One region of the Methyloceanibacter sp. genome, then DNA from elsewhere that is predicted to be linked to it. Evidence: riboswitches for the same ligand, from Rfam matches in the RefSeq annotation. Region 1 holds a riboswitch; each other region holds the start of a gene.
The links. A riboswitch is a leader RNA that binds a small molecule or an ion and turns the genes downstream of it on or off. The one in region 1 is predicted to bind cobalamin.
Positions count from the first base shown of each region.

Region 2: it holds a riboswitch for cobalamin, as region 1 does, so the genes downstream of both, cobU (bifunctional adenosylcobinamide kinase/adenosylcobinamide-phosphate guanylyltransferase) here and AC33YF_RS01885 (energy-coupling factor ABC transporter permease) in region 1, are expected to answer to the same signal.
Region 3: it holds a riboswitch for cobalamin, as region 1 does, so the genes downstream of both, AC33YF_RS03835 (carbohydrate porin) here and AC33YF_RS01885 (energy-coupling factor ABC transporter permease) in region 1, are expected to answer to the same signal.

Region 1 covers NZ_JBZMXT010000004.1:26,527-34,521, forward strand. Annotated here, with positions in the region: gene AC33YF_RS01880 (SLC13 family permease) at 1-1,332, opposite strand, end outside; gene AC33YF_RS01885 (energy-coupling factor ABC transporter permease) at 1,581-2,258, opposite strand; cobalamin riboswitch at 2,299-2,521, opposite strand; gene AC33YF_RS01890 (helix-hairpin-helix domain-containing protein) at 2,564-3,214, opposite strand; gene AC33YF_RS01895 (OmpA family protein) at 3,246-4,697, opposite strand; gene idi (isopentenyl-diphosphate Delta-isomerase) at 4,774-5,313, opposite strand; gene AC33YF_RS01905 (phytoene/squalene synthase family protein) at 5,447-6,475, opposite strand; gene AC33YF_RS01910 (hypothetical protein) at 6,752-7,141, opposite strand; gene AC33YF_RS01915 (efflux RND transporter permease subunit) at 7,166-7,995, opposite strand, start outside.
Region 2 covers NZ_JBZMXT010000020.1:3,525-11,519, reverse strand. Annotated here, with positions in the region: gene ligD (non-homologous end-joining DNA ligase) at 1-449, shown strand, start outside; gene AC33YF_RS05715 (extensin-like domain-containing protein) at 543-1,358, shown strand; gene AC33YF_RS05710 (hypothetical protein) at 1,507-1,728, shown strand; gene cobD (threonine-phosphate decarboxylase CobD) at 1,753-2,814, opposite strand; gene cbiB (adenosylcobinamide-phosphate synthase CbiB) at 2,813-3,790, shown strand; gene AC33YF_RS05695 (cobyric acid synthase) at 3,774-5,234, opposite strand; gene cobO (cob(I)yrinic acid a,c-diamide adenosyltransferase) at 5,237-5,854, opposite strand; gene cobU (bifunctional adenosylcobinamide kinase/adenosylcobinamide-phosphate guanylyltransferase) at 5,851-6,405, opposite strand; cobalamin riboswitch at 6,526-6,727, opposite strand; cobalamin riboswitch at 6,829-7,052, shown strand; gene AC33YF_RS05680 (DUF1636 family protein) at 7,162-7,587, shown strand; gene cobW (cobalamin biosynthesis protein CobW) at 7,584-7,995, shown strand, end outside.
Region 3 covers NZ_JBZMXT010000010.1:30,478-38,472, reverse strand. Annotated here, with positions in the region: gene miaB (tRNA (N6-isopentenyl adenosine(37)-C2)-methylthiotransferase MiaB) at 1-679, opposite strand, end outside; gene AC33YF_RS03855 (transglycosylase domain-containing protein) at 833-1,708, opposite strand; gene AC33YF_RS03850 (hypothetical protein) at 1,708-1,953, opposite strand; gene AC33YF_RS03845 (LysR substrate-binding domain-containing protein) at 2,110-3,033, opposite strand; gene AC33YF_RS03840 (hypothetical protein) at 3,088-3,438, shown strand; cobalamin riboswitch at 3,537-3,747, shown strand; gene AC33YF_RS03835 (carbohydrate porin) at 3,850-5,253, shown strand; gene AC33YF_RS03830 (Aq_1262 family (lipo)protein) at 5,548-7,275, shown strand; gene AC33YF_RS03825 (AsmA family protein) at 7,686-7,995, shown strand, end outside.

The DNA.
Region 1 (7,995 bases):
CGGTGTCGCGACGGGCAGCATAAAGGCTGCGGAGGCCGCGAGCGCAATCGGCATGACAAACAGAAACGGCGCGACATCTGTTCCCAGCGCGAGGCTACCGGCTATGGGTAAAAAGGCGGCGACGGTTGCCGTATTGCTCATGAGTTCGGTCAGCAGAACCACAAGCAGTGTTAGGCCAAAGATCAGCACCAGGAGCGGCATCGCCTCCAAGAAAGACAGGCTGTCGCCAATCCAGACCGCAAGCCCCGTTGTGTCGATGGCCTTGGCAAGGCTGAGCCCCCCACCGAACAGAATCAAGACCTCCCAAGGCACCCGGCGCACAGCAGTGCTGTCCAACAAAAAGGTCCGTTCAGACCAATTTGCAGGAATGGCAAATAGTGCAATAGCGCCGATCAGAGCGATGCCAGTATCGGAGATGTCAAAGTCAAGCCAGTCCTCCACCAAGGGCGAGAATATCCAGCAAAGAGCCACGGTCACGAACACGGCGCAGACGCGTTTTTCAGGAACCGACATTGGCCCCATCTCCCGCAGCATCCCTTGAACGAGGCTTGGGTCTACCGCACCCAGTCTGTTGGTCACGGGGAATGCAATCCGGGTCAGGACGAGATACGCGCATCCCAAAAGAAGTGCAGAGATCGGCAGCGCGAACAGCATCCACTCGGCGAACGTGATTTCGATCTGAAACACTTCCTCCAGATAGCTCGCGGCCAGCAGATTGGTGGGCGAGCCCACAAGAGACGCCATCCCGCCGATGGAAGCCGAATACGCGATGGCAAGCATCATTGCTGTGCCGAAATTTGCGGCCTCGCCATGACTCACTTTTCCGTTCGGGGTAATGACGGCGATGAGTGACATGGCGATTGGCAAGACCATGATCGTCGTAGCCGTGTTCGTGATCCACATACTCAAAAACGCGGTCGCGAGCATCTTGCCCGCGATGAGATTTAGGGGCTGATTACCGACCGCCAGGATGATGTGGAAGGCGATCCGCCGATGCAGATGCCACTTCTCAAGAGCGAGCCCGATAAGAAAGCCGCCAAGCAGCAGGAACACCACGGGGTGGGCGAACGGCGCAGCCGCGCCCCGAATGCTATCAACGCCGAGAAGCGGCAATACTGCGAGCGGCAGAAGCGCTGTTACAAAAAGCGGGACCGCCTCCGTTGACCACCAAACAGCCATCCACAACGCCAACGCGGCGACGGACCAGGCCAGTGGCGACATGCCGTCTGGCGCGGGGCTGAGCAAACAGGCAACAAACACCAAGGGGCCGATGCCAAGGCCAATCAGTTGATGCGTTTTGCGGCCCGCCCCGCTTTCATCCGGCTCAAGCATGCTTCGCGACCGCCTCTTGCTTCGAAGCCGCGAATGTATTTCCGGCCTTGGCTGAAGTCGTTAGCGCCCGCTTTGGACACGGATCATACCTGGATGTCAAATTGGAGCAGGCACGGACTTGTTGCGTGAGACCGACACTGTCGGCGCCGTCCACGGGAGATGCCATCGCCGCAGCTGTCAGCTTCGCCGTCTTGGCGGCGGCGCCTATATACGCACCGCCGCCCCAATACTTTAAGAGTTATGCCGTCTTAGGCTGTGTGGAAGAGCCGTTGCACGACGAACGGACTTCCCCGCAAGAAGCGGAGCGCCTTCGCGCCCGCAAGCACGGCAAGATCCGCCAACGGCTCCACGATGATGACCAGCAGATAAGCACCGCCGAACATCGCCAAGGATTGCAGATTTTCCGCACCGAAGCCCTGACCATAGAGCGTCCAAAATCCTACCCACGCGACGATACCCGCCTGATACGTGGCCGAGAGCGCAAGCACCTGGCTGTACTTCAAGTCCACATAGCATGTGCCGGGATCAATAATCTTCTCAGCGAGATATCGTATGCCGAACAACGGCACCAACAGCGTCGTGACATTCATGAAGTACTGCGGCAAGTCGGCCGGCGCAAAGAACAGCCCCTGACACAGAAGCCCCAAGGCCAATCCTATGGCCGCAGCTGCCGATCCGAAGAGCAGAAACAGCGTCGTACCGAAGATGAAGTGTACTTCGGAAACGCCAACCGGGTAGTGCGGTAACACTTCGAAGAAACCGAAGACGAGTGCTGTCGCGATTGCGGCGCGCGCCGCAAGCGAAACAGTGCCATGCTCCTTGACGTCTTCCCAAGCAAGCTTAAAGCCGCAGGCGCCGGCGCCCGCGGCAGTGGCAACGCTCAACCAAATCTTACCCTCGGCCACAAGGCCAGGTTCAATATGCATTGTATCCCTCCGTTGCCGTCTCACCCGACGGCGCTTGGGTTGGCCCGTTTGCCAATTGGCCGGTCTCCTGGCTCGCGGATCACTGCCGGCTTTCGTCTTCCCAACCTGTGCCTAATGGCTTGAGGGTCAGTGACGTCAGTGAAAGACGGCTCACCGCATACAGTCGCGGGGGCGGCTAGGTTTCGGGGCTGGTTGGGCCCTACCTATTCCCGTTTCATCCGGACGCGCGATTGCGCCCAAACACCAAAGGCGTTCCGACTCTCGGACGACTCGAGCGCAGCGTCAAGTCGCAAAAACGAAACGGTTCAACTCTTGCTTTGATCGTAGACTTCTCCGGCCTCGACGCGCTTGGAGAACTCGGTTGCGCGGCCTTCCGCGAGCAATTTAGCCTGCTCCACCCAGCTATCGCGCGTGACGCGGCCCTTGAAGCCCTCCAAATTGGCGTCGACCCAGGCCACTTCATCGTCCGTCCAGTTGGCAATCTGGTCGAAATGCCAAAAACCCAAGCGGTTGCAAAGCTGCTCTAGCTTAGGTCCGACGCCTTTGATCTTCTTGAGGTCGTCCGCCTTCCCGTCGAGGGGCGTTTCCAGTGTCTTGGGTTTGCTGCCTCTGTTGGCGGCGCCATGGTCGGCGTCTGCGCTGGTCGTCTTTCCCGTGGCCACGAGTCTGGCGGGTGTCGTAGCCGTACTCTGAGACGAGGCCGGCACCGTCTCTGGATTGACCCCGCGGCCTTCCAGCCGCGCTTCGAGACGACCGATCAACTCGTCTTTCTCTTTTGATGTCGTCCGACATTGTTCGAGTTGGGATCGCAACGCGTCGACCTCGGCGCTGGAACTCTCTGAGGCAGTGCTCCGGCGTCCGCTCCAAAGGAGCCAACCCGCGAACAGACCCAGAAAAACCGCGAGCACAATCAGGAACCATATTTCTCCGAGCAGAAAGCCCCAGTTCTTGAACATAAGAAATCCCCTTTGTGTAGCTCTCGGCCCGCTATTGAGTGAACGCCAAAGTCACGCGTCTGTTCGCTGCCCGCCCGTCTTCTGTGTCGTTGTCGGCCATAGGTTTGGTATCGCCGTAGCCCGCTGCGGCGATAGCTTCCACCGGTACGCCTCGTCGAATGAGAGCTTCAACAACCGCTTCGGCCCGGTCCTGGCTTAGCTGCATGTTGGAGGCGCTGTCCCCTTGACTATCCGTATGTCCGCCAACCTCGACGCGCAGGTCGCCGGACTGAACACACTTCATAACGAGCGAAGTAATCGCGTTGATGACTCTCAATGACCGGGCGTCGAGCCGCGCAGAGCCGGTCACAAAGTTTACGTTGCGCGCGGCCAAGAGCGCATTGGCCTTGTCGCGGCATTGTCCGTAACCAACCACGAAGTCCATCTGGGGCAGCCAATAGCCCGCCGTCAGCACCTCCGTCTCCCCTGTCGCAGCGTTCACGCGGCTCGTGCCCTCGGGTGGTAAATCGCTGGCAGCCTCAATTGTCACCGCATCTGCACCGTCCAACGATTCTGAGAGGGCGCTGTTTAAGAGTTCTACGTCCGCTCCCGGAGAGGCGTTCGCGGTCAGACCGAAACCGTTGTCGCTCCCAAGCATTAGCTTCAACGTTTCGAATTCCGCGAGCCATGATGAGAGTATCTTCAGAGCCGCCAGGAGAGAGCTGGGATCACCCGAGATCGCGATAGACGGGTCGCCGGAAATGGAAGCCAGACCGAGTGCGTCAGCCACATTTTCGGGAGTCAATCCGGCGGGCAGCTTGCCGTTTACGGACGCGCCGTCCGAGGCGGAATAGACGATCTGAAAGTCGATGGGCTCGCCGTCGTCCAAGTAGTCGAGGGATGTCGTGACCGCGTAACCCGGCGGCACGTCTTTGAGCTCTGCCAAAGCAGCCTCCCCGTCAGCGGGCGTCGTGGCCTCCCCCGAGATCGAGAGCGTCGTATCCGACATGCTCAGCTGACCGTTGTTCAGCTTGCCAAGAGCGCTGAGCCCATCCTGCGCAACAATCGTCCAGCCCCCGGGTGCGCCGGATGCAAGCTCAAGTTCCGGCACATCGCGGTCGAGAATCACGGCAATCCCCTCGCGCGCAATGTCGGTCGGCATATAGCCGGAGACGGTGACACCCTTGTCTGTTTTCTCCGCCGAGAACGTGTAAGGCGAGGCAGACGCCAGAACGATCATCCTATCCCGAACGACGCGCCGCCCCTCTACGGTATCGAGCGTCTCCAGAATTCGATCACGTTCGGCCGCGCTATCGGCAAGTCCGCTCACCTCGATGTCACGCCCGCCAACGGTCGTCTTGAGGCCATGCACAGAGGCAGCAACGGCCCCGCTGGCGCCGTCCGCAACAATTTGTTCCATGTGCCGGGCATGATGCTTCGCGCCGTATCCGCACAACGCGATGACACCCGCGATAAGAAACAAGATTGCCAGGATCTTCCGCATCGGTATTTTCCCTTTCGTCGAGGCTTACACCTCTGCGTGGCTGCCCGATGAACAACCTGTGGGGATGCAAAGCAAGTCAGCTGGAATTCTCAGGCACCGCACGCATGACGGGCCACTTGGCTCTGAGATACTTGCGGAACCAAGCCGTATATCTCTCGGGCGAAGCCACCGCGTCAGCCTGCACATCCTGAGGGGTCGCCCAACGATAGGCCTGCGCCTCTTCGGGGTCCGGCGCGATGGCACCGTCATGAAAGCCCTGAAAAACGTGCACAATCTCGTGCTCGATCATGTCGTGGTCGAGTTCCGCGCGATAGCGGATTGTGCCGAGCCCAACAAGCGGGCAATCGAAACCCATTTCTTGTTGCAGCCGTCTTTGAGCGGCCGCCGCACATTCTTCACCTGGGCGCGGATGCCCGCAGCAGGCGTTTGTCCAGAGTCCACCAGAATGATATTTGCTGCCGCTGCGCTGCTGGAGCAGGATTCTCTCAGCGCTGTCCCAGATGATGACCGAGAATGCGCGATGCAGAGAACCTTGCCTATGGACCTCGTGCTTCTCGCCGGTACCAATCTCCCGATCATGATCGTCGACGAGAATGACTTTTTCTAAAGTCTCCATCGCGCCAACCTCTTGAATCGGAAGAACACTGTCAAGGGGCCGACATAGGATACACAACAGACACTGATGGCCTGCTCGCGCGGCAACGACTCAGAATCTCGGTCCTAAGGGACCAGTGCCGGTACTGCAGCGATCAGGAGTGTTGAACGGCGTTCGCCTGACATCTGCTCGCCATCCCAGACATAGCCCACCGCGTTAGCGAATCGCTTCGGCAGATGACGGGGGCGGCGAGCATGACGCTCTTTACGGTCGAACGCGAAATTTTTGGGTGATAGTCCGGGGAAAAGTTCGAGACCTGAACGACACGGTTGAGAGTGGCATAGGCCATTCCAATTGCGAGCAAACAGAATTGTCGGATCCCGGTGTGCTGGCGCGGGATCGTCAAAGTGTAATCGACTGCATTGCCCAGATGGTCGAGAGCAACCGCCGCAAGACGATGGATTGTTGGCCGAAAGGCAGGCTTTTGGGCCGCCCGATCGAGATCGCGCAAGTCGAGGCTTGCCGAACAAAAGAGGCTTTGCGGCAAGTAGCAGCGGCCCTGCCGCCGATCATCCCAAATATCCTTCAAAATGTTCGTCATCTGCAGCCCTTGACCGAAACTGGCGGCGAGCTTGCTCAGCTTCTCCCTTTGTTGGTCGACGTCCGAGGCATGGTCGCAGAAGAGTTCGGTGAGCATCTCGCCGACAACGCCCGCCACGACGTAGCAGTAGTCGTCCAGTTCCACCATGTCGGCCAGCCCTGAAGGACGATTGACGAATGACTTCATTCCCGACGCCATCTTCGTAAGACATGTGCGCACGGCGGCCTGCTGTCTTTGGGGGCATGCCTCAAGATACTCGATCAGATCAGGCAAGTGATTGATGAGGTCGAGTTCCTCAGGCGCGACCTTCCCAGACAGGGCCGCGAAGAGTTTCCGCGAAACGTCTTCCCAGGTCGCTCTCCGCTCGACCCCGGCGAGAAAAATGTCGAGTTGCTCAATCTTTCGGTCTCGGTCTGAAAAGCCCGAATCTTCGATCGTGTCGGCGGCGCGGCACAGCAGGTAGGCCGTGCCCACGGTCCGCTGCAGATCGAGGGGCAATTTTGGAATCGTCAGCGCGAATGTCCGCGACAGCCGGGGAACCAGCAGCAACGGAGAATTTATGTTGCCGACTGCCTTGTCCACTTCGGTTTGCCCCCACCCCCCGTTTTCGCCACGCTGGGCCGCGAGTCGATGGCCCCTTTGAGTCAATCCAGGATTGCTGCCTCGTATCGTGGACGTCAACCCGTGTTCCGGGCGTCAATCCCTGGCCGATCATGGCAATTACCAAATCTGGCCACCGAAAGCCCGTGCCAATTGCCTGGCACTGTCGTCAAAGATGCCGGTTGTTAAATCCCTCAAAAAGCACCTGCAAGTTGAGGCTGCTTGAGGGCATCGTAGCACACCGTGTCTGTTACCGCGTCAAGACTTCTTCAAATTCACGGTGCCGTTGGCTCGAGAGCTCTGAAACGACATGGTCTGAGCATTTCCGTTGACGACGACCCGCACCCGCCCGGAAATATCGTAGGACGCGATTTCGAATTTCCCGGTGTAGACGCCGGGATTGACCTTCAGCAGCTGCGCCGTCTGGTTGATTGAGGTCGATACGGTCACGCATTTCGCTGCAAGCCTGAAAACCTTGTCGGTCTCGCGCTTGTAATTGATCTTGCAGGTCAACTTTTGGGGCGGCCTGTCCACGGCCTGCATTGTCCCGCTGCCGCTCCACGTTCCTTCAAGGGACACCGGCTCCGCATGCAACGGCGAAGCCGTAGCGATGAACATAATCAGGAACAGGAAAAACAGGCGTCTCATCCGATCCTCCCTGGCAGCGAATGCCTAGCTGCCTTTGACTGTTTGCCGCTGGGCTCCGATTCGCAAACCGCGGCCCTCAATGAAAGCAATCAACGCCGGAAGCACCAAAAGGTTTGCAAACAGCGCTGTCGCTAAGAGCATTATGACCACTTGTCCAAAAAGGCGCAGGCTCGGAAGCTCGCTTAGGACTGTGCCCCCGAAGCCGACAATTAGCACCAGACAGCCAACCGCGAGGGCGGGACCAATGGTCGCTATGGTCTGCTCAAGAGCTGGCTTCACAGCCTCGCCTTTGGACCGCATCAAGCGATAGTAGTTCAGAATGTGAATAGCATTGTCGACGGCGATACCAAAGCCGATCGTGAAGGCCACAACGCAGGTAAACTGTAGTCCTGCACCTGTGAGGTGCAGGATCGCGCCTGCGACCGCGATGGGTAGTACATTGGTCAACATGCTGTAGAGCCCTGCCCTCAGCGACCAGAAGACGAGGCCTATCAGCAGAACGTTGAGACCGATGGCGATCAGCAGGCTACGGTTGAGCTCGATGATCATTTCGTAACTGGCCCGTGCTGAGTGCGGTGCGATCCCAGTCGCTATGAAACCCACCCCCGGATGAGCCGCCCGCAGGGGCTCCAATTCCGTCTCTAGCGCGTCGAGCACCGGAACCAGCTCGGATGCGTCCACGGCAGGGAAATAACCGGATACAAGGGCTGAGTTGTCATCTAAGGAGACCATCCGCTCGATGAGGGGCGACTTTGCCTCTTTCAAGAACTCTAGGATTTCGGCACGCCCAAGCCCACCCTCCGCCATCCACGTTTCGATGCCGTGCAAGGATACGACCCTTGTCACGAGTGGCA
Region 2 (7,995 bases), on a different contig from region 1:
TTCTGTTGGAGCTCCACCTCACCAGCTTTCTCAAGGCCACAGGCGGCAAGGGCTTGCATGTCGTGGCTCCTCTGAGACCGAAGGCTGGCTGGGACGACGTAAAGAAATTCGCTCGCGCTGTGGCCGAGGCCCTCGTGGCCGACGCGCCCGATCGCTACACGGCAAACCCGCTGAAGCGCACCCGGACAGGGAAGATCTTCGTCGATTACCTCCGAAATGCTCCCGGAAACTCCGCGATCAGCTGCTACTCGCCCCGCGCCAAGCCCGGTGCACCGGTGGCCACGCCGTTGCGCTGGGATGAACTCGGTAACCTGAAGAGCGGGGCACCGTACACGGTGAAGACGTTGCCGGCGCGCCTCTCACGGCTGAAAAGCGACCCCTGGGAGGGCTACTTCAAGAGGTCGCAGTCTATCACCGCAAGGGCGTGCAGGTTGTTGGGCCTCACCTAGGGAATTACTGGCTGCAATTCGTTCGCGATTCCCTACGCTTAAATGGCGCCGCATTGAAGATTTGTTCACGACCTCAGGCACAGAGTCTTGCCCATGTTCGGGGTTCGTATTGCGTCCATGGCCGCAGCTCTCGCAGCTTCGGTCCTTCTCAGCTCATGTGGCGGTGGTGGCGTTCCGCGCGATACGCGTGCGGAATGGCGGGATCGTGCGGAGGCACGATGCATGGCCTCGGGCAAGGTGCGCGCGTCGCCCTACGTGACCCAGGTCTCGTCAATCCGCGGCCGCAGTGCCTGCGGCATAGTGGCGCCTCTGCGGGTTTCGGCTGCGCTGGGAGGGCGCGTCCGCGTGTCCCCTCCGGCTACAATGGGCTGCCCCATGACGGCCGCGCTGGACCGTTGGATCCACAATTCCGTTCAGCGAGCCGCGATGCGGCAATTCCGTCAGCCTGTGGTCGAGATCAAGCAAATCTCGTCCTATAGCTGCCGCGGTCGCAACGGCAAACGGACGGGAAAGCTATCCGAGCACTCGTTCGGCAATGCTCTGGATATCGCCGGATTTACGCTCGCGGACGGACGCACAATTACGGTTGTGAAGGGCTGGTGGCGCGGTACGCCGGCCGAAAAAGCCTTTCTGCGGGAGACCTTTGCGGGTGCCTGCCGAGAGTTCTACACGGTTCTCGGACCCGGCAGCGACCGCGCCCACTACAATCACTTCCATGTGGACCTGCTCATCACCAACGTGACGCGCAGCGGCAAGCATTACTGCCGTCCGCAACCTAAGCAGGGGGTATTCGTGGCTGCAGACGATACAGCTCCGGTATCGTCGGCCTCGGCGAAACCAATTCCCTTCACCGGGCCAAACGATCCCGATGAGCACATGCCCGCCTTCACGCTCGGACCCAGCCAGTAGAGTAGAAAACAGCCGACTGTGGCTCCTGGGCAACTTCGCAGACGCACCATTGAGGTATGCTTGTTTCGGGGAAGAATCGCACCAGTACCGCTTTAACCCAACTGCAAGCCCCTCTTCTCCCTTGGGCTTTGTTCGATTGGAGGACGCGATGGCAGCCGAATCGTTGGTGCAGATGCTCGAAGAAATCGCCGTAGGGCTGAAATCCGGCGATGAGGAAGTCTATGGCTGGCTTCGAGATCAACTCAAAGAGTGCGGCGGCAGCGAGGTATCCGTGGAATTAGCCATGGGCGTGATCGCGAGACTGCTGCCCGAAGAAGCGCAGGGCAGCATCGAGCTGGCTGAGCATTACAACCGCCGCTGGGCCCACTAGCGCCCCGCAGCAAGATCCACCCTGTTAGGACAGGGCCTGAAGCGCGTCGCTCAGGCGCCGCCATTCTATTTCCTTTCCCGGAAGACCGAACCGCAGCAGCTGCGGATACTCATCGAAACGGCGTACATAAACACCGGCCTCTCCGAGGGTCGCGAAAACCTGCTCGGCGTCCTGCGTTCTGACAAGGCAGAACAAGTCCGTTCGGCCAATCGTCGCGAGACCCGACCTTTGAAGCAAACTTGTCAGTCTTTTCGAGGCAGCGCTCAACCTGACACGCGTCTCCGTTATCCAGGCCTGATCGGCAAGCGCAGTCGAACCGATTGAAATAGCCGGTCCTGATACAGGCCAAGGGCCAAGACGAGCTCGTAGCTGGCTGGCGAGTTGGGGGCTGGTTACGGCAAAACTGAGCCGCAATCCTGAGAGACCGAAGAACTTTCCGAACGACCGCAGCACTGCGATCGGCGCCAGATCAACGCCGTTCGCCAGGCTTGTACTTTCAGGGCCAACCTCCATGAACGCCTCGTCCGAGACAAGAACGCCTCCTTGCCGTGTTGTGCGCTCCGCCGCAGCCAATAGTTCGTCGCGGGACACGACACGACCATCGGGATTGTTGGGATTGACGACAACGGCGAGCGAAGCCTGATCGAACTTGTCGAGGGTCTCGACCGTACTCACCTCATGACCGCTAAGCGCGGCGACACGCGCATGCTCGGCGTAGGTCGGACCAAGCATCGTAGCGCGCCCCTGTGGAACCAGACCCGCGATCATCGCCATGAGAACCTGGCTCCCGGGTGCCGTGACGACGTGCTCCGGCGACGGCGCACCGTAGAAGACGGCCGCAATGCTGGTGAGCCGCGCTAGTGCTGCTGGTTCTGGAAGGCGTGCAAATACCTCCACACTGATATCCCCGATAGGATAGGGATGAGGGTTGACGCCGGTCGACAGGTCGACGATTGGCTCAGGCGCGCCGGGAAAATGCGCGCGCGCCGCGTCGAGGTCGCCCCCATGCGTCACGGGTGCTTCAGGTGAGGGCGCAGCCTTTGGTGTAGCAGAGGGTTTTGATGAGGTCGGATCGGGCAACGTCATGGCAGCACCGCTAGCGCTTCTTGCGATGCTCGTCGAGCTCGCCGTGGGATATCCGGAGCGGCTCGTGCAGCGCATCGGCCACCCCGTGACCTGGATGGGGAGCCTCATACGACGGCTCGACAACCGGCTTAACGATACCGCCAAGGAGGGTGCCGAACGCCGGCGCGCCGGTATCGCCGCATTGTTGGTGCTGCTGCTCGTGACTTTCGCCTGCGCGTTCCTTCTGGAATCCGTATTGCTCCTCTTGCCGTTCGGCTTGTTCTTCGTCGCGGTTGCGGCCAGCACATTGCTTGCCCAGCATAGCCTCTACACCCATACCGCCGCCATTGCGGAGGCCCTCGAAACAGGAAGCTTGGAGGACGCGCGCACGGCCGTATCGCACGTCGTCGGCCGTGACACGAGCTCGCTCGACGCAGCGGGTGTCGCGCGCGCGGCGATCGAGAGTTTGGCCGAAAGTTTCTCCGATGGCGTCGTGTCGCCGGTCTTTTGGTTGGCGCTGGCAGGGCTCCCGGGAGGCGCGGTCTTCAAAGCAATCAACACTGCCGACAGCATGATCGGCCATCGCTCGTCCCGCTACAAAGACTTTGGATGGGGCGCGGCCAAGCTGGACGACATCGTTAACTTGCCAGGGGCGCGACTGTCGGCAGTGCTTTTGGTCGGCGCCGCTGCTCTGACGAAAGAGGCATCCCCGAGCGCGGCCTGGACGACGATACGACGCGACGCCGCTAAACATGCCTCGCCCAATGCAGGATACCCGGAGGCGGCGATGGCAGGCGCGCTTGGCTTGGCACTTGGCGGCCCCCGCAACTATTCCGGCTCCAAAACGGATGGCCCATCGCTCGACCCATGGCTGGGGACGGGCCGCAGTGCAGCCACGGCGCACGATATTCGTACAGCGCTGCGGCTCTACGCTGTTGCAGATGCCTTGCTGATCGCCCTGATTGCCATCGTGGCTGCAATCAGCGTGCTGCTTTGAGAAGTCCATCGATATCGACATGCGCCTCCAAATGAGCGGCGAGCGTGTCAAGAACGCTCTCGACCTGCTCGTCGTATCGAACCTGCGACGATCCTGCGGCAAATCGCTTGAGCCATGCGGTACGCTGCCTATCGTCCGAAAACAATCCATGCACATACGTACCGAACACCTGGCCGTTTGCAGAGACCGCTCCGTCGCGCGCACCGGTATCGAGGCTCGCAAAAGCACGTTCGCAATCGGGTCCGACCGTACGGCCCATGTGCATTTCATAACCCTTAAAGGGCACGCCATCGAAAGTTTGCCCCCGCGCTGGCTCGAGACGTTTCTCACCTGTCAGCGTCGTCTCCACGTCGAGCAGCCCGAGCCCATCGGCTTCACCAGGCTCACCCTCAAAACCCTCCGGGTCCCGCAGCAGCCGACCCAACATCTGATAACCGCCGCAAAGTCCGAGCACACAGCCGCCTCGGCGCAGATGCGCTGCAAGATCGATATCGAAGCCAGCTTCGCGAAAGGTCCGTAAATCGGAGAGTGTCGCCTTGGACCCCGGTAGGATGACAAGCTGCGCATCCCCCGGCAACGCTTGGCCTGGCCGTATACGGACGATCTCGACCGCCGGCTCCGCGGCAAGCGGGTCAAGATCATCGAAATTGGCTATGTGGGGCAATACCGCAACGGCGACTCTCAACCTCGCATCGGACTTGGCCGCTTGTTGCTGCTCAAGTGCAAGCGCGTCTTCCGCTGGCAGGGTTCTTGCGCCTGCGAAGAATGGAATTAGTCCCATTGCCTGCCACCCAGTTGCGTTGGCGATGTGTGCCATACCGTCAGCAAACAGGGCTGGGTCGCCCCGGAACTTATTGACGAGAAACCCGCAGATCATCGCGGCATCGCTCGGGTCGAGCACGACTTTCGTGCCCGCAAGGCTGGCGATGACGCCGCCTCGGTCGATGTCGCCAATCAGCACGACCGGTACATCCGCAGCCCTGGCAAAGCCCATATTGGCAATATCGTTTGCCCGCAGATTCACTTCCGATGCGCTACCCGCTCCCTCCACCAGAACGACATCTGCATCGGCTTTCAGGCGGACAAAGCTGTCCTGTACAGCGCCCATCAACTCAGGCTTCAGTGTTTGGTATTCCGCAGCCTTGGCCTTGCCGTAGATGCGCCCGCGGACCACGATCTGCGCGCCGACCTCGCTTTGTGGCTTCAGCAAGACCGGATTCATGTGGACGCTCGGCGCAACGCGCGCCGCGCGTGCCTGGAGCGCCTGCGCCCGCCCGATCTCGCCACCATCGGCGGTTACGGCCGCATTGTTCGACATGTTCTGCGGCTTGAACGGTGCGACATTCAGTCCACGCAAGACAAGCGCACGCGACAGCCCGGTAACAATCAGGGACTTGCCTACATCGGAACCCGTCCCCTGGAACATGAGCGCGCGGGCGGTCATCGCTAAAATTCGATGCCGGCTTGCGCCTTCACCCCAGCAGCGAAGTGATGCTTCACGAGGGTCATCTCCGTCACGAGGTCCGCGGCCTCGATCAGGCTGGGTTTTGCGTTGCGGCCAGTGACAATGACATGCAGGTCCGGCCGCCGCGCCTTCAGCGTTTCCAGGACCGCGTCGAACGGCAGATAGTCGTAGCGGAGCGCGATGTTCAACTCATCGAGGATCACGAGACTGAAGCTTGGATCGTTCATCAACTCGACCGCCTTGGCCCAAGCACGTTCAGCCGCCGCAATATCGCGTTCCAAGTCTTGGGTCTCCCACGTGAAGCCTTCGCCCATCGAATACCACGCGACCTGATCCCCGAACCGTTCCAACGCATCTCGTTCGGCAGTGTGCCAAGCGCCCTTCACGAACTGCACGATGCCGACGCGTTCGCCTCGGCCAATCATGCGCAAGGCCAAACCGAATGCCGCCGTGGTTTTACCCTTACCGGTTCCCGTGTGGACGATGAGGAGGCCCTTCTCGAGGGTCTTCTCGGCAACTTCGGCGTCTTGAAGCTCTTTGCGCTTCGCCATTTTTGCGCGATGGCGCTCGAGGTCCTTCTCGTCGACGGTCTTTGTCATGCATTTCCCTTCACAATGAGAGGCTGGCCAGCGACTACGAAGATCACGCGGTCGGCTACGGCGGCGATCCGTTGATTGAGGCGTCCCTGAGAATCTCTGAAAGCACGTCCCAAAGGCGTTTCGGGGACGAGCCCTAAGCCCACTTCATTGGAGACAAGCACGGTCGCCTTCTTCCTAGTGCGCAGCGCGTCTTCGAGCTGAGCCGTGGCATCGCCGACGTCGTATGGCCCGTGCATGATATTGGAGAGCCACAATGTCAAACAATCGACGAGCACGATGGCGTCCTCGGGCGCACCGCGAATGGCAACGTGCAATTCGTGGGCTGCTTCCAGGGTCTGCCAACTGGACGCGCGACGGGCTTGGTGCTCGGCGATGCGTGCCGCCATCTCGTCGTCATGCGCTTCGGCGGTAGCGATATAGACCCATGGCGGCTGAAGACTCTCGACAAGGCTCTCAGCAAAACGGCTCTTTCCCGAGCGGGCACCCCCAAGAACGAAGATGATGCCTTCGTTGCCTCGGCTGGCACGATCCCTAGGGCCGCTGTCAGGCACGGCCTAAGCGCGCCCCGCGAAAAACGCACGGGTATAGCCCGCAGAAATCCCCAGCGGGTCCCCATGCACCGATTTGGACATTGATTCTTCCTTTCGGCACCCTCCACCCGAGGGCGCCAATCGAGGTTTGAGCCGCGGGCAGGTCTCCTGGCTTTGTGGGTCTGCGCTCCCCCTCGGTCTTCCCAGAGCCTGGCTCCAGTGGCCTAATGAGGGGTGCTCGCCACCAACAGTTGCGGGGGCAGCCACGGACTAGAGTGTTTCCCTCACCGTGTTCCCTTCTTGCGTCCCGCCTCATGCGGGAACCTGCGGCGCCTCAAATATAGAGCCCAAGGGGCACGCCGCAAGAAGAACCTGACCGCGAAAACTAGGCGCCTACAGGGTCGCAAGCCCCTGCGATGCATTGACAAACGCTCGTCGCAGGGCCTTATGTGCAGGATCGACGGTTGCTCAATTCGAGCAAACAGGGAACGCGGTAAGGACAATGTCCAAATCCGCGGCTGCCCCCGCAACTGTAAGCGGATAGCTCATAGACCGGTTTCCAGATCGATCTTGGGCGCCCAAGCCAATGCCACTGGGATGGAGCCCGGGAAGGCGGCCTAGGGAGAGACCCGCGGAGCCAGGAGACCTGCCGTCGATCTAGTCGTCCGCCGGGCGGGGTGCCTCTGCGACGGTTGGTTTCTGTTCGGCCCCGGTGTGGGCCGGTTTGCACCCTGCACGATGTTGCTTTTCGTTGAGAAGCGCCAAGGAAACACCAGGGTGGCAGTCCCCGAAGCGAACAAGGATGGTACGGACGAGACCCGCGAGGGCCCAATCGTCTATGTCTGCGTGACATGCCGATTAGCCGGCGATCCTGACGAGGGACCTCGGGCCGGGCGGATGCTTGCGGACGCCACAACCGAAGCCGCTCGGGGCACCGGGGTCTCGGTTCGTCACGTCGAATGCCTGGCGAATTGCAGCCGTTCGCTCAGCGCAGCGATGCGCAAGAAGAACAGCTGGACCTATGTTTTCGGCGAACTGAACGCGCCAGATGACGCAGCGGCACTGGTCGAAGGCGCAAAACTGCTCGCGACCGCCGAGGACGGAATTCTACCCTGGCGCGGCCGGCCTCAAGCGCTGAAGGGCGGTCTTATTGCGCGTGTCCCACCCCTAGGACTTGGCCCCTTCCCGGAGGATTTTGAATGACGTCTGTCGCCCGCATTCCCTGCACGATCGTAACTGGCTTTCTCGGCTCGGGGAAAACCACTCTAATCCGCCACGTGCTTGCAAATGCCAATGGGCGTCGGCTGGCGGTGATCGTCAACGAGTTCGGCGATGTCGGAATTGACGGCCAGATCCTAAAGGGCTGCGGCGACGAGAACTGCAGTGAGGAGAACATTGTTGAGCTTGCCAATGGCTGCCTATGCTGCACGGTTGCTGACGAGTTCGTCCCAGCACTCGATGAGATTCTCGCACTCGAGCCGCAGGTCGATCACATCGTTATCGAAACGTCGGGTCTTGCTCTGCCCAAACCACTGGTTCAGGCCTTCCATTGGCCGGCAATCAAGAACCGCGTAACGGTGGACGGTGTCGTTGCCGTCGTAGACGGCGCCG
Region 3 (7,995 bases), on a different contig from region 1:
TCGCCAACGACCATGTCGTGCCGTCCTCACCCACGCCGTGATAGGCGTTGACATTCTGGCCGAGCAGCGTGACCTCACGTACGCCCGTGGACGCGAGGCGTTCCACCTCGGCAATGATTTCCGACGCGGACCGAGAGTATTCTGCGCCGCGCGTGTAAGGCACGACGCAGAACGTACAGAATTTATCGCAGCCTTCCTGCACCGTCACGAAAGCGGATACGGGTCGCTTGCCGCTTGCGCGTTGAGGCAATGCAGCGAATTTCTCGTCTACAGGGAACTCGGTCTCGACCAAGCGTTCCCCTGACTCGGCCTTGGCGACAAGGTCGGCGATCCTGTGCAGGCTCTGGGGTCCGACTACGATATCGACAATCGGTGCGCGGGCGATCATCTCTTCGCCTTCCGCTTGCGCAACACAGCCGGCTACTGCCACCATGGTGCCACTACCACGCACCTTCCGCGCCTCTTTGCTCCGCCGCACGCGACCGAGTTCCGAATAGACTTTCTCCGCGGCCTTTTCCCGAATGTGACAGGTGTTAAGGATGACGAGATCGGCGTCGTCCATTGCCTCGGTCACGTCGTAACCGGCAGGCGCAAGCGCTTCGACCATGCGCTCCGAGTCGTACACATTCATCTGGCAGCCGAAGGTCTTGATGTGGAGCTTTTTGTGGCCCTTGTTCATGCGCTGTTTGTGGGCAAGGTCCCCTCATTCGTCAAGAGGGCGCTGCCTAGAAGAAACAAGGTTTGTTTCATGCGTCCAATTCAATCTTCAACAACGGCCATCAACACCGTTCGCCCAGGCGACCGCATGATCGCGGCCATGCTGCGCCAGCCATCACTGCAGAGGGGCTCGTATCGTCAGACGTATGACTGATTGACCCGAAGATGCGGCCTTCGCGTCGTCTGAGGCGCGCGGCGCGCCGAGCGGCAATGGTTTGCGCGCGGTTGGGACGGGGTCTGCCTTTGCCGCCTCCCTCTCTTCAGGGCCGAATATGCCGCTATCCGAAATGCGATCGAGCACGCGGTTTCGAGCCGCGCGTGCCTGCTCGGGGTGGCGGTCGGGCCGGCGATGCTCTGGCGATTGCGGCAAAGCGACCAGCAGCGCAATCTCGCTGAGGGTTAGCTGCTTCGGTTCCTTGCCGAAGTAAGCGAAGGACGCCGCGCGAATTCCTTCCAGATTGCCGCCATAGGGCGCAAGCGTGAGATAGAGAGCGAGGATCTCGTCTTTGCGATAGACCTGTTCAAGCTGGATTGCGCGCACCATCTGGCGGTACTTTGCGTACATCGAGCGTTTGCGCCGCGGCTCAAGGAGCCGTGCGACCTGCATTGTGATCGTCGAGCCCCCAGACACGATCTCTCCGTGCACGGCGAGTTGCAGGCCTGCGCGTGCCGTCGCTAGCGGATCGACACCGTGATGGTCGTAGAAGCGCTTGTCTTCGTAGGCGAGCAGGGCCTCAAGAAAGCGTGGGTCTACATCAGCCTTTGAGGCTGGGAGACGCCAACGTCCGTCGGACGCCAGATGAGCGCGCAACAGTTGGCCGTCGCTTCCCAGAACAGTCTTGGAATAGGCGAGGTTTTTGCCGAGCGGTGGCGGTCCGAACGACTCGGCGAGTCCCACAAGCGCGCCCGCAGCGATAGCGACAAAGCACAGAAGTCCGATGACAGCGTAGGTCAGGCGACGGCGCGGGTCGTGTTTCTTCGGGCTAGCCATCAGTGCGCCGTAACGGTGATTGCGCCCGCTTCTATTCGGACATTGTGATCCGGCGGATACCGATCACCGGCGGTTGCCTGCGGACGTATCAGCATTTCGAGAGCGACGGCCCGCCCGCTATGGGTATCGCAGTGAAATGTGACGTCGAGCGCGTCGTCTTCATAGGGATGGTCAGCAGCCATAACGGGAAAGGAGAGGCAGGCGAAAAGCACCGCGACACCGCGAGTGCTGAACCATACGACCATGGAGATCCTCCGAGCGCCCGGCTCTCGGCTGCGAGCAGACGAGTTCATCGTAGCTGACCATCATGACGGAAACAATTGAGCCGCCGATCGCCAATGGGTCTGGCTCAAGGCGGCGCCACTACGATCGTCTTATATTGGCAGTGCGCGGCCTGGTGCTTAAGCCGTCGACCCCTGTGCAAGGCTGGCAAATTCCTCGCGTAGCCACTGATGGCATTCATCACGGTCGTAGCTCGTGTGCCACAAAAGCCGTACGGGAAACGTAACCGGGTCCATAGGTTGCGGGATTCTAGCGAGGTCGAATTGCCGCTCCAAATGGCGAGCGAGCGAGCCCGGGAGCGTGAGTAGGGCGTTACTACCCAACGTTGTCATGACGCCAACGAGGGCCGAGGACACCAGCGATACTTGCTGTATCGCGCGGCCTGACTGAGCAAGTCGGCCTTCCAGGCTGTGAAAGCTCGGCAGACCGTGTACGGCGATGTGCTCCGCGGCGCCAAAACCATCCGCATCCGGACGCTGCTCCAAGAGAGGGTGCCCAAGACGCGCCAAAGTCACGAGTTCATCGTCGAATAGCTTGGCGGCCCGGATGTCTGGCGTCTCCGCGCTCTCGCCCGTGATGTCGATCACAAAGTGGCAGCGACCGTTGCGCAGGTCGTCGAGCAAGGACTCCGTATGCGAGGGAGCCCAGTCGACCCGAACGCTCGGCGCGCTTTCTTGCAGACGCTTGCGTAAGGGCTCGATGAGGATCAGCTCGCCGGCTTCGCTCGACGCCGCGGCAAACGCGCGCATCGTGAGTGATGGATCGAAAGGCTTGTTGGGTCGAAGTAGGCTTTCCATGCCGGCAAGGATCACGTGCACCGTCGGTGCGAGTTCCTGTGCTCGGGCGGTGGGAACAAGCCTTTGTCCAGCGCGCACGAAGAGCTCATCGTCGAACAATTCCCGCAACTTAGCCAAGGCATGGCTGATTGCGGAGGGGCTTCGTCCGAGCCTCTCAGCCGCCCGCGTCACGCTTGCATCGACGAGCAGAGCATCGAGCGTAACCAGTAGATTGGCGTCGACTTCCTTAAGATGCAAAATGCTCAACTATTATCTAGAAAACTATTTGCGTCATTCATGATAGGCGGAGCCATAGGTTGATTGCAAGACATTCGGCTGCCCGGCTATACGCGTTTCGATAGTGCCGCCTATCAAGATCTCAACGAGCATTGGTCGGCGCAGGTTAATGCCGAGAACATGTTCAACACCGAGTACTGGATCTCGTCGCACAACAACATCTCGTACGGCGCGCCGACATCGGCCTTCGCAACGGTGAAGGCGCGTTGGACGTTCAACGCCGCGCACTCAAGGATCGATGACGGAATTCGGTTGTCCGTTTTTGAACCAAAGCAGACATCGGCGCATTCAGCAGAGAGCCGCGCTGCAACGAGGAGGCTGGCACTCTCTGGTACTCCGACAGAAGCGGCGATCGAGGAGAAAAACTGGATCTGACTACCTGCGGGTTTCCTGTCTTTCGGTGGATCGAGGCCTATCGGGCAGCGCCGATACGGAAACCTTGTCGCATAATTGACAATGCTTCCGTCGTAATACAGCTTACCAACGTTGAAGGTTCCCTAAGGATCTGTTCTGACGGGATGAAAAGGGAACACGGTGTGCGCCTCGATGGCGCGGATGCCGTGGCTGCCCCCGCAACTGTGAGCAGAGAGCTTTCTGCCAATTGTGACCACTGGGAAACCGGGAAGGTCAGGCAGACGGCGTTGACCCGCGAGCCAGGAGACCTGCCTTCAGCCGTGCCAGGGTTAATGGGCGAACGGGGTTGCTCGCACATTGTCGGGATGTTCCATGGGGGCCACTCCGCGAGCACTGACGCGTTTGTTCAGGCGCTCGGCTTCGGAGGGAAGAATGTCCGACACTCAGAAGAGTCAGGACGCCCTGTGCGTCCGTATGGTTTCCAAGCTTCGCGAGAGGTTGCGCACTGCCACGCTGGGAGCACTTGCGCTTATCTCGGCTCCTGTCGCTGCGAGCGCTAGTTGCGACGTGCCTATAGAACGGCTCGACCCGTTTGTGACGGCTAATGGTCGGCTCCCCATCGTCGATCGCATTGTTGGTGATGCGCCGTCCGATCTCCATGCGATGGGCATTGACGTCGGCGGTGCGTATATCTCGGAACCCTTCTACAACTGGGGTGCCTTCGACGAGGGCGGTGAGTATCAGGGTATCCTCGACATCTATGTGAGTGCCGATATGGAGAGGCTAGGCCTGTGGGACGGTCTCTGCTTCTTCGCGAACGGCTTTCAAATTCACGGGTACTCGATAACGGCCGCCAATATTGGCGGTCTCATGCCCGTCACCAGCTTCGAAGCCGTCCCAGCTACGCGCCTCTTCCAGCTTTGGTTCGAGCAGTATCTGTTCAACGAAACGGTGTCCGTCCGTTTCGGTCAGCTTGCAGCGGACGAGGAGTTTTTCTTGTCCGATGGCACCGGCTATTTGATCAACGGCACATGGGGTTGGGCGTCGAAAGCGGCAGAGAACACACGCGGCGGCGGTCCGGCCTATCCGTTGGCTACGCCCGGCGTGCGCGTCGCGGTGACGCCAACAGAACAGACTCATCTGATGGTCGGTGTGTTCAACGGCGACCCCGCGCCGGACTGCAACAAGGACGGTGGCAATCCGCAGCGCTGCAACCCCGATGGTTTGGACTGGGGCTTACGCGACCGGCCGCTGCTCATGGTGGAAGCTGCCTATAGCTACGCCTTGCGCGGTGGTGAACTTCCCGGAACCCTAAAGTTTGGCGTCTGGAACCACTTCGGCACATTCGAGAACAATCGCATCGACGTCGGGGGAGAGCTGATTGCTATCACCAAGAACCGAGGCAAGCCTGTCGAAGGCAACTACGCTGTGTATGCTGTCCTCGATCAACAGATTTGGGCCGCACCCGGCGCCGAGGAGGGACAGGGTATCGGCTTCTTCACCCGCTTCGGCGGTGCGCCTGAAGACCGCAACCTTATCGACTTCTACTTCGATGTGGGTCTGACCTTTACGGGTATGATCCCAGGCCGCCCAGACGATGCGTTGGCCATTGGCTATGCTTATACCGGCATCTCCGATGAAGTGCAGGCCTTCAATCGCGACGCTGGCGAGCCGATCGGTAGCGGGCATGAAGCCCTGATTGAAGTGGCATACACGATGAAAGTTATGGATGGTTGGACGCTTCAGCCGGACTTCCAGTATATCTTTCATCCAAGCGGCGGCACAGAGGCCGACGATGCGCAAGTCGTCGGTGTGCGCAACACGCTCGCTTTTTAGAGGCAAGCAGCGCTCCGTGCCGTGGGACACAGCGCAAGTTCGGTTGCCAAAAGTCTGAGCCTCATCTTTAGTGTGATCATGTGGTTTCGATGTGCGTTTGTCGGGTTTGTGATAATTTTACTTCCGGGCCGGCGTGTGCCGAAGCTTATGAGAGGCTGGGCGAGCGCGAGAAGGCACTCCCGGGTTACAAAGCCGTGCTCAAGAATGCACCGAGACACGAAGGTGCAATTCAGGGTTCCGCTAGTCTCAATTAACAGGGCAACTAGCTGACGGGGTAGAAGAGTACCTACGGAAATGAGCAGAGCACTGAGAAAAGCTGTTGAGTGCTCAGATAAGCACGCGCTCATTCAAGCAAAGCCAATAACTCTTGAGCTTGAGCGATCCTGGGAAAGCATCGCCTACACCATGCTAGTGGCGAGTAGGTCCGTCTCGGCAGCCTTGATCGGGGTTGTGTTGCTGGTGGCGTCCTCCACTCCCGTCCACGCCAATGAAGACTTGTACAATGCTGAGGCAGTTGTTCCGCCTCAGTGCTATACGAAACATGAAGGCCGGTTCAATCCCTGCTACGTCTGCCACCAAGATCACGGAGGTAGCGAGCGCCTTAATGCCATGAACGACCAACGCTTGCAGTCCGAGTATGACTTCGTTGAGGTGGCCCTCAAGAATCACTGGACCAACCTTTTTGTGGATAGGCGTCCGCTGATTGCTCAGATCGAAGACAAGCAGATTCTCGACTACATATCACGGGATAACTACTCGCCCCTTGCCGGGCGGCTAAAGCAATCTGGTTGGCAAGGCTACACCCCTCAGATCGAGGATCTTGAGAAGGCTGGTGCTGCTTTCGACAAACGTGGTGTGGCGCGCGACGGCAGCGGTTGGGTTGCCTTCAATTACAAACCGCTACCCAGCACTTTTTGGCCCACCAACGGCTCCACTGACGACGTGATGATTCGTCTGCCTGAGGCATTCCGGAACGACGCCGAGGGCAACTACGATAGAGAAATCTATCTGCTCAATCTCAGCATTGCCGAGGCGGCTATCAAGGGCTTGTCGGAACTTTCGATCCCGCCCGCAGATGAGAAACGGATCGGCGTTGACCTCGACGGCGATGGCCAACTTCGTGCAAAGGTCGCGCAGCTAAAAAGGCCTGAGAGCTATTTGGGCTCAGCAGCGACTGTTCCCGTAGATCACTTCCTCTATCCGAAGGGGACGGAGTTTCTGCATACCGTGCGTTATTTGGGACTAGGAGAGGACGGGACTATTGAGGCGACTCCTCGACTGAAGGAGTTACGCTATATGCGTAAGCACACGCTTCTATCCCCCGAACAGATCCGAGAGCGATACGAAGATCTTGCGCACGAAGAGCATGAAGACGACGGTTTGAGCCCGGCTCACGATAAGGCTGAGGATCACGCTGAAGGGGGCGTGAAGCAGGCTGGCGACCTCGGCTACGACAACGGCTTCGGCTGGTACGTGCAGGGTTTTATCGAGGATGCCCGGGGCGATCTTAGGCCCCAAAATACTGAGGAGGGCCTGTTCTGCATGGGCTGCCACGCTAGCGTTGGAGCTACTGTAGACAGCACATTCGCATTTGCACGTAAGGTCACCGGTGCGCCAGGCTGGGGCTATATCGATCTGCATGGGATGCCCGACGCGCCGATTCTCGGCGAGCAGGTTGGTGAGATCTTGCAGTATTTCCGCAGGGTTGGGGGTGGGGACGAGTTCCGCGAGAACAAGGAGCTGCTCAAACGCTTTTTCGGCACGGGCGACTCTGTTCGCACGGACGAAGTTGTCTCAAAGGACATCTACGAATTAATCAGCCCATCTAGATCCAGGGCATTAGACCTCAACAAGGCGTACTGGACGATTGTGCGCGAGCAGAGTTTTCTCCGGGGTCGCGATGCGAACTTGGCACCTATGCAGAACGTGTATAAGCGGGTCGATCCCAAAACAGCGCCCACACTCCCCAAGTCCAACCAGTTTGATAGCGACATACGGCTTGACTGGAGTTCTCGCAGATAAAGGTTCTCCAGAGGCCGCAGCCTGCGGCTGATCTCTCGATTCTGGCCCTCGGCGTGATGGATGTGGGTTCGCGCCATCCCATAAGGCTGCGACATTGTTGCTCACCAGCGGGAGGGCTGGCTGCTGTCCGGGAGTCTGGATCGAAATAATTGGCGCCAATCCAAGCGTTCTCAGTGGGAGAATCATGCAATTCTTGTCCGCTAGGCTTGGCGTGCGCTGCGGCTCACACTAAGTTCCGCGCCAACGAGGTGCGAGGGTGCGCGATTCGTTCCAATTCTCACCGCATTTGTCGGGCTGATTGGAACAATTAGTTCGGGGGATAAATGCAGCGCCATTCTTCTAACAAGCCGCAGCCGCGTTCGCGGGCGCTTGTGCCTGTTCCTAAATCGCTGCCGGCCGCCTCTCCTCGGTTGAGCGCAGTCGAGCTGTTGGCCGGATTTTCGAAGCAGCCGCGCCGTCGCGGTCTTTGGAGGATCGGCTTAACGTTCGCATGCGGTGCAGCCGCCGCGATTGCGATCGTGCTCGGCGCTGTGAACCTCTTCGCCCCCTCGAACTGGGTCGAAGCGCGCGCGGTATCCTTGCTCAAGGAACACACGGGGCGCAATCTCACCGTAAAGGGTGTCACTCGGCTTACCTTCGCGCCCTTTCCTCATATCTTGATGACCAACGCCGTCATCAGCAAGCCGGATGCTACGCCCCAAGATTCCAAGCTCGAAGTTT